One region of the Enterobacter sp. UPMP2061 genome, then DNA from elsewhere that is predicted to be linked to it. Evidence: predicted binding sites of a transcription regulator. Region 1 holds the regulator's gene; the other holds the start of a gene.

Region 1 (5,183 bases):
CCGTGGAAAGGTAGCCTGACACATCTGCCGTCAGGCGCTTTTTTTGGCAATTAATCGTTCCGGAATCACGAAGCTAAAGCGCGTGCCCTTACCCAGGGTGCTTTCGATATTGAGCCGGCTTTCGTGGTGGCTGACGGCATGCTTCACAATTGCCAGTCCCAGTCCGCTCCCGCCGGTCTGCCGCGAGCGCGCCTTATCCACCCGGTAGAATCGTTCGGTGAGACGCGGGAGGTGCTCGGGCCCAATCCCCGGCCCGTTGTCCTCGACGCTAAACTCAGCGCCCGCCGGGGTATGCTGCCAGCGCACCGCGATATGCGTCCCTTTCGGGGTATGATTCACGGCGTTATAGACCAGGTTTGAGATAGCGCTTCGCAGCTCATCTTCACTGCCGAGCACTTTCAGCGTGTTATCAACGTCAAAACTCAGGGTGTGCTGATTATGACTCAGCGTTTGGGCTTCGCGCTCCACCACCCGCAACATCATCGGTACATCAATGATGTCGTTTAGCGCCAGCGACGGGGCAGCCTCAATCTTTGAAAGCGTCAGCAGCTGTTTGACCAGCCCTTCCATGCGGAACGTCTGCTCCCGCATGGTATGCAGCGCTTTCTCACGCGGCGGCCCCTCAAGCGTTTGCTCCTGCATCATCTCCAGGTAGCCCTGAAGCACCGTCAACGGCGTACGCAGCTCGTGGCTGACGTTGGCAAAGAAGTTACGTCTCGCGCCCTCAAGCTGGTGCATCTGGGTGACGTCCCGCGCCACCATCAGCCACTGCCGATCGCTGTAGGGCATCACGCGGATTTCCAGATGGCGACCGTTATTGAGCTTCAGATTATGCGGGCGCGAAAAATCCCGCTTTTTCAGATACAGCGTGAACTCGGGATAACGCAGAAGGTTCAGGATGTTCTGACCATTATCATCCGGCCAGCGCAGGCCCAGCAGCTGTTGCGCGAGGCCATTACACCAGAAGATTGTCCCTTCTTCTGTCGTCAGGATCACCGCGTCCGGCAGCGACTCCGCACCGCTACGAAAGCGTTTGATCAGGCTTCCCAGCTCACGACGGCGCTTTTTGTTACGCATCTGCATCTGGTGCAGACCGTAGAGTAGCGGTTCCCAGCTCCCGCTTCCCGGCGGGGGTGTCATACTTCTGTCGACCCACAGCCACCAGGAGAGACGCAGTAAATTCCAGAAATGCCAGACGAGCAATCCCGTCACGGCCACCAGTAAAAACCACGGCAGATAGCCAAAGATAGCCCCCAGAATGAGGGCCGGAATACAGCATAAGATCAGTTCAAAGACGAGCCTTTTCCATGACAGACGTTCCAGCACGCGTCACACTCCTGTCATTGTTCAGAAACGGGTCGAGAAACGATAACCCGTGCCGCGGACCGTCTGTACCATGCGATCGTGGCCGCTCAGTTCCAGTGCTTTACGCAGGCGGCGAATATGGACGTCAACCGTTCGGTCTTCGACATAGACGTTAGTTCCCCAGACGTTATTCAGCAACTGTTCGCGGCTGTAAACGCGCTCCGGGTGGGTCATAAAGAAGTGCAGGAGCTTAAATTCGGTCGGTCCCATATCGAGGGGATTTTCACCGGTCATGACCCGGTGTGAGGTAGGATCCAGGCTCAGCCCCTGCATCTCAATCACCTCTTCCACCGCCATCGGTGAAATACGGCGCATCACGGCTTTAATACGCGCCACCAGCTCTTTCGGGGAGAACGGTTTAGTGATGTAATCGTCCGCGCCGGTTTCCAGACCGCGCACGCGATCCTCTTCCTCGCCGCGCGCCGTCAGCATTACCACCGGGATATCGCGGGTCATCGCCTCGCGTTTGATATGCTTGATAAACTGCAATCCGGAACCGCCAGGCAGCATCCAGTCCAGCAGGATCAGATCGGGCCAGGGTTCATTCAGCTGGTTCACCGCGCTGTCATAATCTTCCGCTTCAACCGGCTGGAAGCCATTTTGTTCAAGCACGAAGCACACCATTTCACGGATCGGAGCTTCATCTTCTACGACCAGAATACGTCTCGCCATACTTTGCCCTGTCTTATCGTATTTAAGTTACAAGTCTGTAATGCGGCGTCATTATGCGTCAGATTTATGACAGATTTATGAAAAACATTACCACTATAAATAGCAAACTGTTGTTTTATTACAGCGGTTATTTTCCGTTCCCCGAACGTTTATAATCCTGCTTTCTTATTATTGCCACGGATCTTTTATGCGCATACTTCACACCTCAGACTGGCACCTGGGTCAAAATTTTTACAGCAAAAGCCGCGCCGCGGAACATGAAGCGTTCCTGAACTGGCTGCTGGAGACGGCTCAGGCTCACGAGGTGGACGCGATTATTGTGGCGGGCGACATTTTTGATACCGGATCGCCGCCGAGCTATGCGCGTGAGCTGTACAACCGTTTTGTGGTCAACCTCCAGCAAACCGGTTGTCACCTGGTGATTGTCGCCGGAAACCATGACTCGGTGGCGACGCTGAATGAATCCCGCGATATTCTGGCGTTCCTCAATACCACCGTGGTGGCCAGCGCCGGACACGCGCCGCAGATCCTGAAAAAACGCGACGGCACGCCGGGCGCAGTGCTGTGCCCAATTCCGTTTTTACGCCCGCGCGATATCGTGCAAAGCCAGGCAGGTCTGTCCGGCAGCGAAAAACAGCAGCATCTGTTGCAGGCCATCACCCGCTATTATCACCAGCAACATACGGAAGCCTGCGCCCTGCGCGGCGATCAGGCCATTCCGATCATTGCCACCGGACACCTCACCACCGTCGGAGCCAGTAAGAGTGATGCGGTGCGCGAGATCTATATCGGTACGCTGGACGCGTTTCCGGCGCAAAACTTCCCCCCCGCCGACTACATTGCCCTCGGGCATATTCACCGGGCGCAGATCATCGGCGGCTGCGAGCATATCCGCTACTGCGGCTCGCCCATTTCGCTCAGTTTTGACGAAACGGGCAAAGCCAAATCCGTGCATCTGGTGAGCTTCACCGGAGGCAAACTCAGCGCCGTTGAGACGCTTGAGGTGCCGGTCACCCAGCCGCTGGCGGTGCTGAAAGGCGATCTGGCCGCCATTACCGCTCAGCTTGAGCAGTGGCGCGGCGCAGCGCTTAATCCCCCCGTCTGGCTCGATATCGAAATCACCACCGACGACTACCTGTACGATATGCAGCGTAAAATACAGACGCTGACGGAAGACCTTCCCGTGGAGGTGCTGCTGGTACGCCGCAGCCGCGAGCAGCGCGAGAAAATACTGCTCAACGCCCAGCGTGAAACGCTTAGCGAACTTCGGCTTGAAGAGGTGTTCGCGCGGCGGCTTGCGCATGAAGAGGTGGACGAGGCCAGACGCACCAGGCTTAACGAGCTGTTTGCCCAGACCCTGCATTCCCTCCATGACGAGGACGAAAACGCATGAAAATTCTGAGCCTGCGTCTGAAAAATCTGAATTCGCTAAAGGGTGAGTGGAAAATTGATTTCACCGCGGAGCCGTTCGCCAGCAACGGGCTGTTTGCCATCACCGGCGCAACCGGCGCGGGTAAAACCACGCTGCTGGATGCCATCTGCCTGGCGCTTTACCACGAAACGCCGCGTCTTAATAAGGTCTCTCAGGCGCAAAACGACCTGATGACGCGCGATACCGCCGAATGCCTGGCGGAAGTAGAATTTGAGGTCAAAGGCGTTGCTTATCGCGCTTTCTGGAGCCAGAACCGCGCCCGCAACCAGCCGGACGGGAACTTACAGGCACCGCGCGTTGAGCTGGCCCGCTGCGAAGACGGCAAAATTCTGGCCGACAAAGTCACGGATAAGCTGGAACAAACCGCCGCGCTTACCGGGCTGGACTATGGTCGCTTTACCCGCTCGATGTTGCTCTCTCAGGGGCAGTTTGCCGCCTTCCTGAATGCTAAACCGAGCGATCGCGCAGAGCTGTTGGAAGAACTGACCGGCACGGAAATTTACGGCCAGATTTCCGCCATGGTTTTTGAAAAACACAAAGCGGCACGTAACGCGCTGGAGATGTGCGAAGCGCAGGCCGCAGGGGTTGTGCTGCTGAGCGAGGAACAGCAGCAGCACTTGCAGCAAAGTTTGCAGGCACTTACTGACGAAGAAAAAGTCCTGCTGGCACAGCAGCAAAGCCAACAGAAAGATTTTCAGTGGCTTACGCGTAACGACGAACTGATACGTGAGCAGCAGCGTGCAGCCGCTTCGCAGCAGCAGGCGCAACAGGCTCTGACGGACGCCGCGCCCCAACTGGCGAAGCTCAAGCTGGCGCAGCCCGCCGCCCAGCTACGTCCGCTATGGGAGTATCAGCAGGAGCAGACCACCCGCCTGGCGCAGACAACAGAGCGAATTGTTGAAGTAAATACTCGCTTACTCGACAGAGCGGTGCAGCGCTCGCGTATTCGCAACGGTGCGCTGCGCAACCGTGAACAGTTGCAGACAGAGCACAAGGTACTGACGCAGTGGCTGACCGAACACGATCGTTTCCGTCAGTGGGGGCAGGAAATTGCCGGCTGGCGGGCGCATTTTACGCAACTGGGTCGCGATAAAAATCAGCTTGTTGCCCAGTCAGCGCGCATGGCTGAGCTTCGTCAGAAGCTGGCTGAGATGCCTGAAAGTAGGTTGACGCTGACGGCTGAGGATCTCGCGACGGCAATGGAGCAACAGGCACAGTCGCGGGCGCTCCGCCAGCGTCTGACAGCGCTTCACGCTCGCTATCAGCCGCTGCAAAAACGACTGCGCCAGAATGCGGAAAGCGTGCAGAAAGCGCAGGCTGAGCAGGCTAAGTTCAATGAAACGCTGATCCTGCGGCGTCAGCAGTTCAAAGAGAAAAATCAGCACTATGCCGACCTGAAAGCGCTCTGTGAGCGTGAGGCGACAATCAAGGATCTTGAGAACTATCGTGCACAGCTCGAAGCGGGTAAGCCTTGCCCGCTCTGCGGTTCACGCGAACACCCGGCAGTTGTGCAGTATCAGGCGCTTGAACTGACTGACAATCAGCGCCGCCGCGACGCGCTGGAGAAAGAGGTTGCCGCGCTAAAAGAGGAAGGATTGCTGGTGCTCGGGCAGGTGAATGCGCTGACCCAACAGATCCAGCGCGAGACAGAGGAAGCACAGGCTCTCTCTGAGGAAGAGCAAGCACTTACTAAGGAGTGGCTGGAGGTCTGCGC
Region 2 (5,183 bases), on a different contig from region 1:
AACCAGCTCATCAAAGAATATCCCTCTCACACTGACGCAGACGTTGAAGCGGCGCTGAAGGCAGCCGATGCGCTCTATCACTCCGACTGGGCGAAAGGCGACATAAGCCAGCGCCTGCCGGTGCTGCATAAGCTGGCGGACCTGATCGACGAACGCGTGGAGGATCTGGCGAAAATCGCCAGTCAGGAGATGGGTAAGCTCATCGAACAAAGCCGCGGCGAAGTGAAGCTGTGCGCGCAAATCGCCCGCTACTATGCGGACAACGCGAAGCAGTTCCTGGCCCCGGTGAAGTATGACTCTGAACTCGGGGAAGCATGGGTTGAACATCACCCCATCGGCGTGCTGATGGCCGTCGAGCCATGGAACTTCCCGTACTATCAGCTGATGCGCGTTCTGGCGCCAAACCTGGCAGCGGGCAACCCGGTGATCGCTAAGCACGCCAGCATCGTGCCGCACTGTGCAGAGACCTTTGCACAACTGGTACGTGAAGCGGGCGCGCCGGAAGGGGCGTGGACCAACCTGTTTATCTCGTCCGAACAGGTGGCGAACATTATCGCCGACGATCGCGTACAGGGGGCGGCGCTGACCGGTTCAGAAAAAGCGGGTAGCGTGGTTGCGGCACAGGCTGCGAAGCACCTCAAAAAATCGACCCTGGAACTGGGCGGGAACGATGTCTTCGTGGTGCTGGACGATGCCGACCTGGATAAAGCCGTGAAGATCGGCGTTAACGCGCGGCTGAACAATGCCGGGCAGGTCTGTACCGCGGCGAAGCGCTTTATCCTGCATGAAAAGATTGCAGACGCCTTCCTGAGTAAATTCACCGAGGCGTTTAAGCAGGTGAAAATTGGCGATCCGCTGGACGAAAGCACCACGCTGGGGCCTTTGTCATCCAAAGACGCGCTGGAGACGCTAACTAAACAGGTTAACGAGGCGGTGAAAAATGGCGCGAAGCTGCACCATGGCGGCAAGCCGGTTCAGCGTGACGGAAGCTTCTTTGAGCCGACGATCCTGACACATATCTCGCGCGATAACCCGGCGTACTTCGAGGAGTTCTTCGGTCCGGTAGCGCAGGTTTACGTGGTGAAAAGCGACGACGAAGCGGTCGCACTGGCTAACGATTCCCACTACGGTCTGGGCGGCGCGGTGTTCAGCCAGAACATCGAGCGCGCGAAGAAAATGGCGTCGCGCATTGAGACCGGGATGGTGTACATCAACTGGCTCACCGACACTGCGGCAGAGCTGCCGTTCGGCGGCGTAAAACGTTCGGGTTACGGACGCGAGCTGTCGGACCTGGGGATCAAAGAGTTTGTGAACCAGAAGCTGGTGGTCGTTCGCAAGTAATGCGGTAATAAAAAAACCTGCCATCCGGCAGGTTTTTTTATTAACGGTCGCATCGCCTTTCTTGCCGGGTGGCGCTGCGCTTACCCGGCCTACAATGTGCAATAATTTTAATACATTGCACCCTTCATTGTAGGCCCGTGCAAGCGTAGCGCCGCCGGGCGAAACGCGCAAACAGGCTTAGAAGGACACTCCACCGCCTACATATGCACCATCGATCAGCGTGTGGTTTGGACGACCGTCTTTACCGTCTACGCTCACGTGGCGATAGCCCACTTTCAGCGTGACAGGTTTGACTGGCGTCCAGCTTACGCCGCCGTTAGCTTCAACATAGTTCTTCACGCTGTTGTTCAGGCCGTCTGGCGCCACATAACCTTCACCAAACACGTGAATGCTGTCCGTAAGCGCAACGTTAACGCCGCCGCCAATCGGGAATGCTACGCCGTTATCGCCTTTTTTCGGGCCGATGTAGATGGCTTTCGCGCCAGCGTTCAGCATCACCGGACCCACTTCCAGGTTGTAGCCTGCCCCAACGCCGCCGGTCTGGGTACCGTCATCGGTGTTTTTCAGCCAGTTGCTCTCCGCATACAGGCCGGATGAGGATTTCCCCATTTCCAGATTGAGGTTAGTAAAGTTTTTACCCTGCTCAATGCTGCCACCCATGGCCAGTGCGGAGCCCGATACGGCGGTCAGAGCAGAAAGGATCAGGATGTTAAGTTTTTTCATGAGTGTTTCCTCGTCATTAAATTAATCTGAGGGCACCTTAACAAGCGATGTTTATGACTGCAAATGTGATAGGTCTCGCATTTATATGCTGTTTATGTTGGGTTTTTGAATGGTAAATGTTGATGAATTGTTTATATGGCAAATCGTCAATGTCCAATACATTCGCGTTTAGGGACAGTTTACATTCCTGGCTAAACGTAAAATGAACGAGGCGAAAATAGTCCTTCGCCATGAATTAATTGGGTTTCTAATAATTTCCAAAAGTATTTCAGCTGACACAGATAAAGACAGAGGTTTACATTTCTGGTGATTGATATACGTCCGTACGCGCCGCTTCGTTGCCATTACATGTCATTTTTCTGACACGTTTCTTCATTACGTTGTTGGCTTCACTTACTGGATGCTAACAATATGAAAAGAAAAATTATTCCTGTGCTAATCGGTTGTGCGCTCTCTTTCTCTGGCCTGGCGGCACAGCCAACCGCGGAGCGCTACGTCGTCAGCTTTCCCGAAGGCGCGCATGTCAAATACAGCGGTGCGTTTGCCAGCGCATTCCCGAACGGGCTCCCGGTGGGGATTGGTTCGGGTTTGTTATTCACGGGCAAGCAGGGCGATGCGCTGACGTTTGCGACCGTGACCGATCGCGGTCCTAACGCGGACTCGCCAAAAATGGGGAAAAACGATGCCAAAATCTTTGTTACCCCGGATTTCGCCCCGCTGCTGATGACGATCCGTGTGCTAAACGGCAAAGCGGAGGCCGTGGACGCGCGACCGCTGCATGACGATAAAGGCGAGATCAACGGCCTGCCGCTGCAAAGCGGCGTGATTGGATCTACCAATGAAGTCGCGCTAAGCGACACCTTAAAAGTGCTGAAAGGCGATAACCGCGGGCTGGATACGGAAGGCATCACGCCGGACGGGAAGGGCGGTTACTGGCTGTGCGATGAGTATGGCCCGTTCCTGATTAACGTCGACAGTAAAGGGAAAATCCTCGCGATCCACGGTCCGCAGGCGACGGAAGGGGAGAAATCCATCGCGGGCGGTCTGCCAAACGTTATCAAATGGCGTCAGGCAAACCGGGGCTTTGAAGGGCTGACCCGCATGCCGGACGGACGCATTATCGCCGCCGTGCAAAGCACGCTGGATATCGACGGGAAGAGCAAAAAACAGGCGCTGTTTACGCGTCTGGTGAGCTTCGATCCGGCGACCGGGAAAACCGCGATGTACGGCTACCCCATCGACAGCGCGGCCTACAGCAAAAACAGCGACGCCAAAATCGGTGACATAGTGGCGCTGGATAACCACACCATCCTGCTGATTGAACAGGGCGAGGATAAAAATGACGCAATGCGTAACCTCATCTACAGGGTTGATCTGAGCAAGGCGAGCGATCTGGCGGACTTCGACAAGCCGGGCGAATACCCGGAGTTTGATGATGAGAAAACGCTGGCGCAGCGCGGCATCACGCTTGCGGAAAAAACGCAGGTGGTCGATCTGCGTGCGCTGGGCTGGCAGCAGGAAAAGGCCGAAGGGCTGGCGCTGATTGACAGCAAAACGCTGGCAGTGGCGAACGATAATGACTTTGGCGTGAAGGTGGCGATGCAGAAGCCAGTCGAGGGCAAGAAGCTCAAGGATTATCGGGTGAACGCGCAGGGGGCGCTGACGCTGGATGACAAACCGGTTGAAACCACCCTCAGCGTGAAGCCGCTGAAGAAACCGGAGTCCGACAGCGAACTGTGGATTGTAACGCTGCCTGAGGCGTTGAAATAAGTTTCCCCCTCACCCTAACCCTCTCCCCGCGGGGGAGAGGGGATAATCGGTGCGGTTATTTCTTCAGCCCCGCAAACGCTGCCCGAATTTCTTCTTCCGGCAGCTGTATTCCAATAAACACCATCACGCTGTGCGGCGCTTCATCGTCCCACGGGCGATCCCAGTCGGCGCTGTACAGGCGCTGCACGCCCTGGAACAGCAGGCGGTTCGGCTCGCCGTCGATCCACAGCATCCCTTTATAGCGCAGCAGCTTGTCGGCAAATGACAGCAGCAGGTTCTCCATCACGCGGGAGACCTCGCTGATGTCCACCGGGTAGTCCAGCTCCACCACAATCGACGTCACGTCGTTTTGCTTGTCGGACATAAAGTGGAAGCGCGGTTTCGCGGTGACGTTCTCTTCCAGCATAAAGCCGTTGGTGTTGAACAGCTGAGCGAGATCGATATCGCCGTGCGTCACCGTGTAAATGGGCGCACGCGAGTTGATGCGCATCAGGCGCTCGCGCAGTTTTTCGCTTTCACCCGCCACGTCGGTTTTGGTCAGCAGGATGCGGTCGGCGTAGCCAACCTGGGACTGGGCGATGGTGAACTGGTTCATCTGCTCGTCGGCATGGACCGCATCCACCAGAGCGATGACGCCGTCCAGCAGGTAGCGCTGGCAAATGATCTCATGGGAGAAAAAGGTCTGAATAATCGGGCCGGGGTCGGCCATGCCGGTGCACTCGATCACCAGTCGGTCGAAGTCGATGTCACCGCGATCGCGGCTGTCGAGCAGGTCCAGCAGGGCGTCTTCTAATTCGTTAGAGCGGGTGCAGCAGATGCAGCCGTTGGTCAGGGTTTTGATCTGCGTGGCGCGGTCGCCAATCAGCTGATCGTCAACGGAGACTTCGCCAAATTCGTTTTCGATGACGGCGATTTTGAAGCCGTGCTGCTCGTTCAGAATGTGGCGCAGCAGGGTGGTTTTACCGGCGCCGAGGAAACCGGTCAGCAGGGTAACGGCAATCGGGGTCATGGTTTCTCCTTTAGCAGCAGCGGACGCCGCCTTCTCCACTTCCGCCGTAGCGCGCTTCCTGACGCTCGCGGAAGAATTCAGTGTAGGTCATGTACGGCTTATCCGGATGGTTGGTCTTCATATGCTCAACGTAGTTGTCATAGTCAGGAATGCCAATCAGCATTTTCGCCGCCTGACCAAGGTATTTTTTTGCTTCGCCTAAGTTACCAAACATTGAGGGTTCCAGATAGAAGAAGCCCGGTGGCGCTACGCTTACCGGGCCTACAGTAACATGCTTAATTAATGGTGTGAGGAGGTCTTCACGCCGCCTTCCGGCACCGGTACGTACGGGGTCTCTTTG

Evidence for each region. The regulator PhoB, encoded in region 1, activates phosphate uptake and scavenging genes when phosphate is short. The targets are predictions, from matches to a motif close to CTGTCATAAAACTGNCNNAT.
Region 2: ACWKXX_RS22360 (esterase-like activity of phytase family protein) is a predicted target of PhoB. The motif match lies at 2,411-2,430, and genes of this name have one in related genera.

The regions. Positions count from the first base shown of each region.
Region 1 covers NZ_JBSKJP010000001.1:87,071-92,253, reverse strand. The annotation lists gene phoR (phosphate regulon sensor histidine kinase PhoR) at 31-1,326, opposite strand; gene phoB (phosphate response regulator transcription factor PhoB) at 1,348-2,037, opposite strand; gene sbcD (exonuclease subunit SbcD) at 2,225-3,430, shown strand; gene sbcC (exonuclease subunit SbcC) at 3,427-5,183, shown strand, end outside.
Region 2 covers NZ_JBSKJP010000022.1:7,516-12,698, forward strand. The annotation lists gene ACWKXX_RS22350 (NAD-dependent succinate-semialdehyde dehydrogenase) at 1-1,341, shown strand, start outside; gene ACWKXX_RS22355 (YfaZ family outer membrane protein) at 1,519-2,064, opposite strand; gene ACWKXX_RS22360 (esterase-like activity of phytase family protein) at 2,476-3,834, shown strand; gene yjiA (GTPase) at 3,890-4,843, opposite strand; gene ACWKXX_RS22370 (YbdD/YjiX family protein) at 4,854-5,057, opposite strand; gene ACWKXX_RS22375 (carbon starvation CstA family protein) at 5,123-5,183, opposite strand, start outside.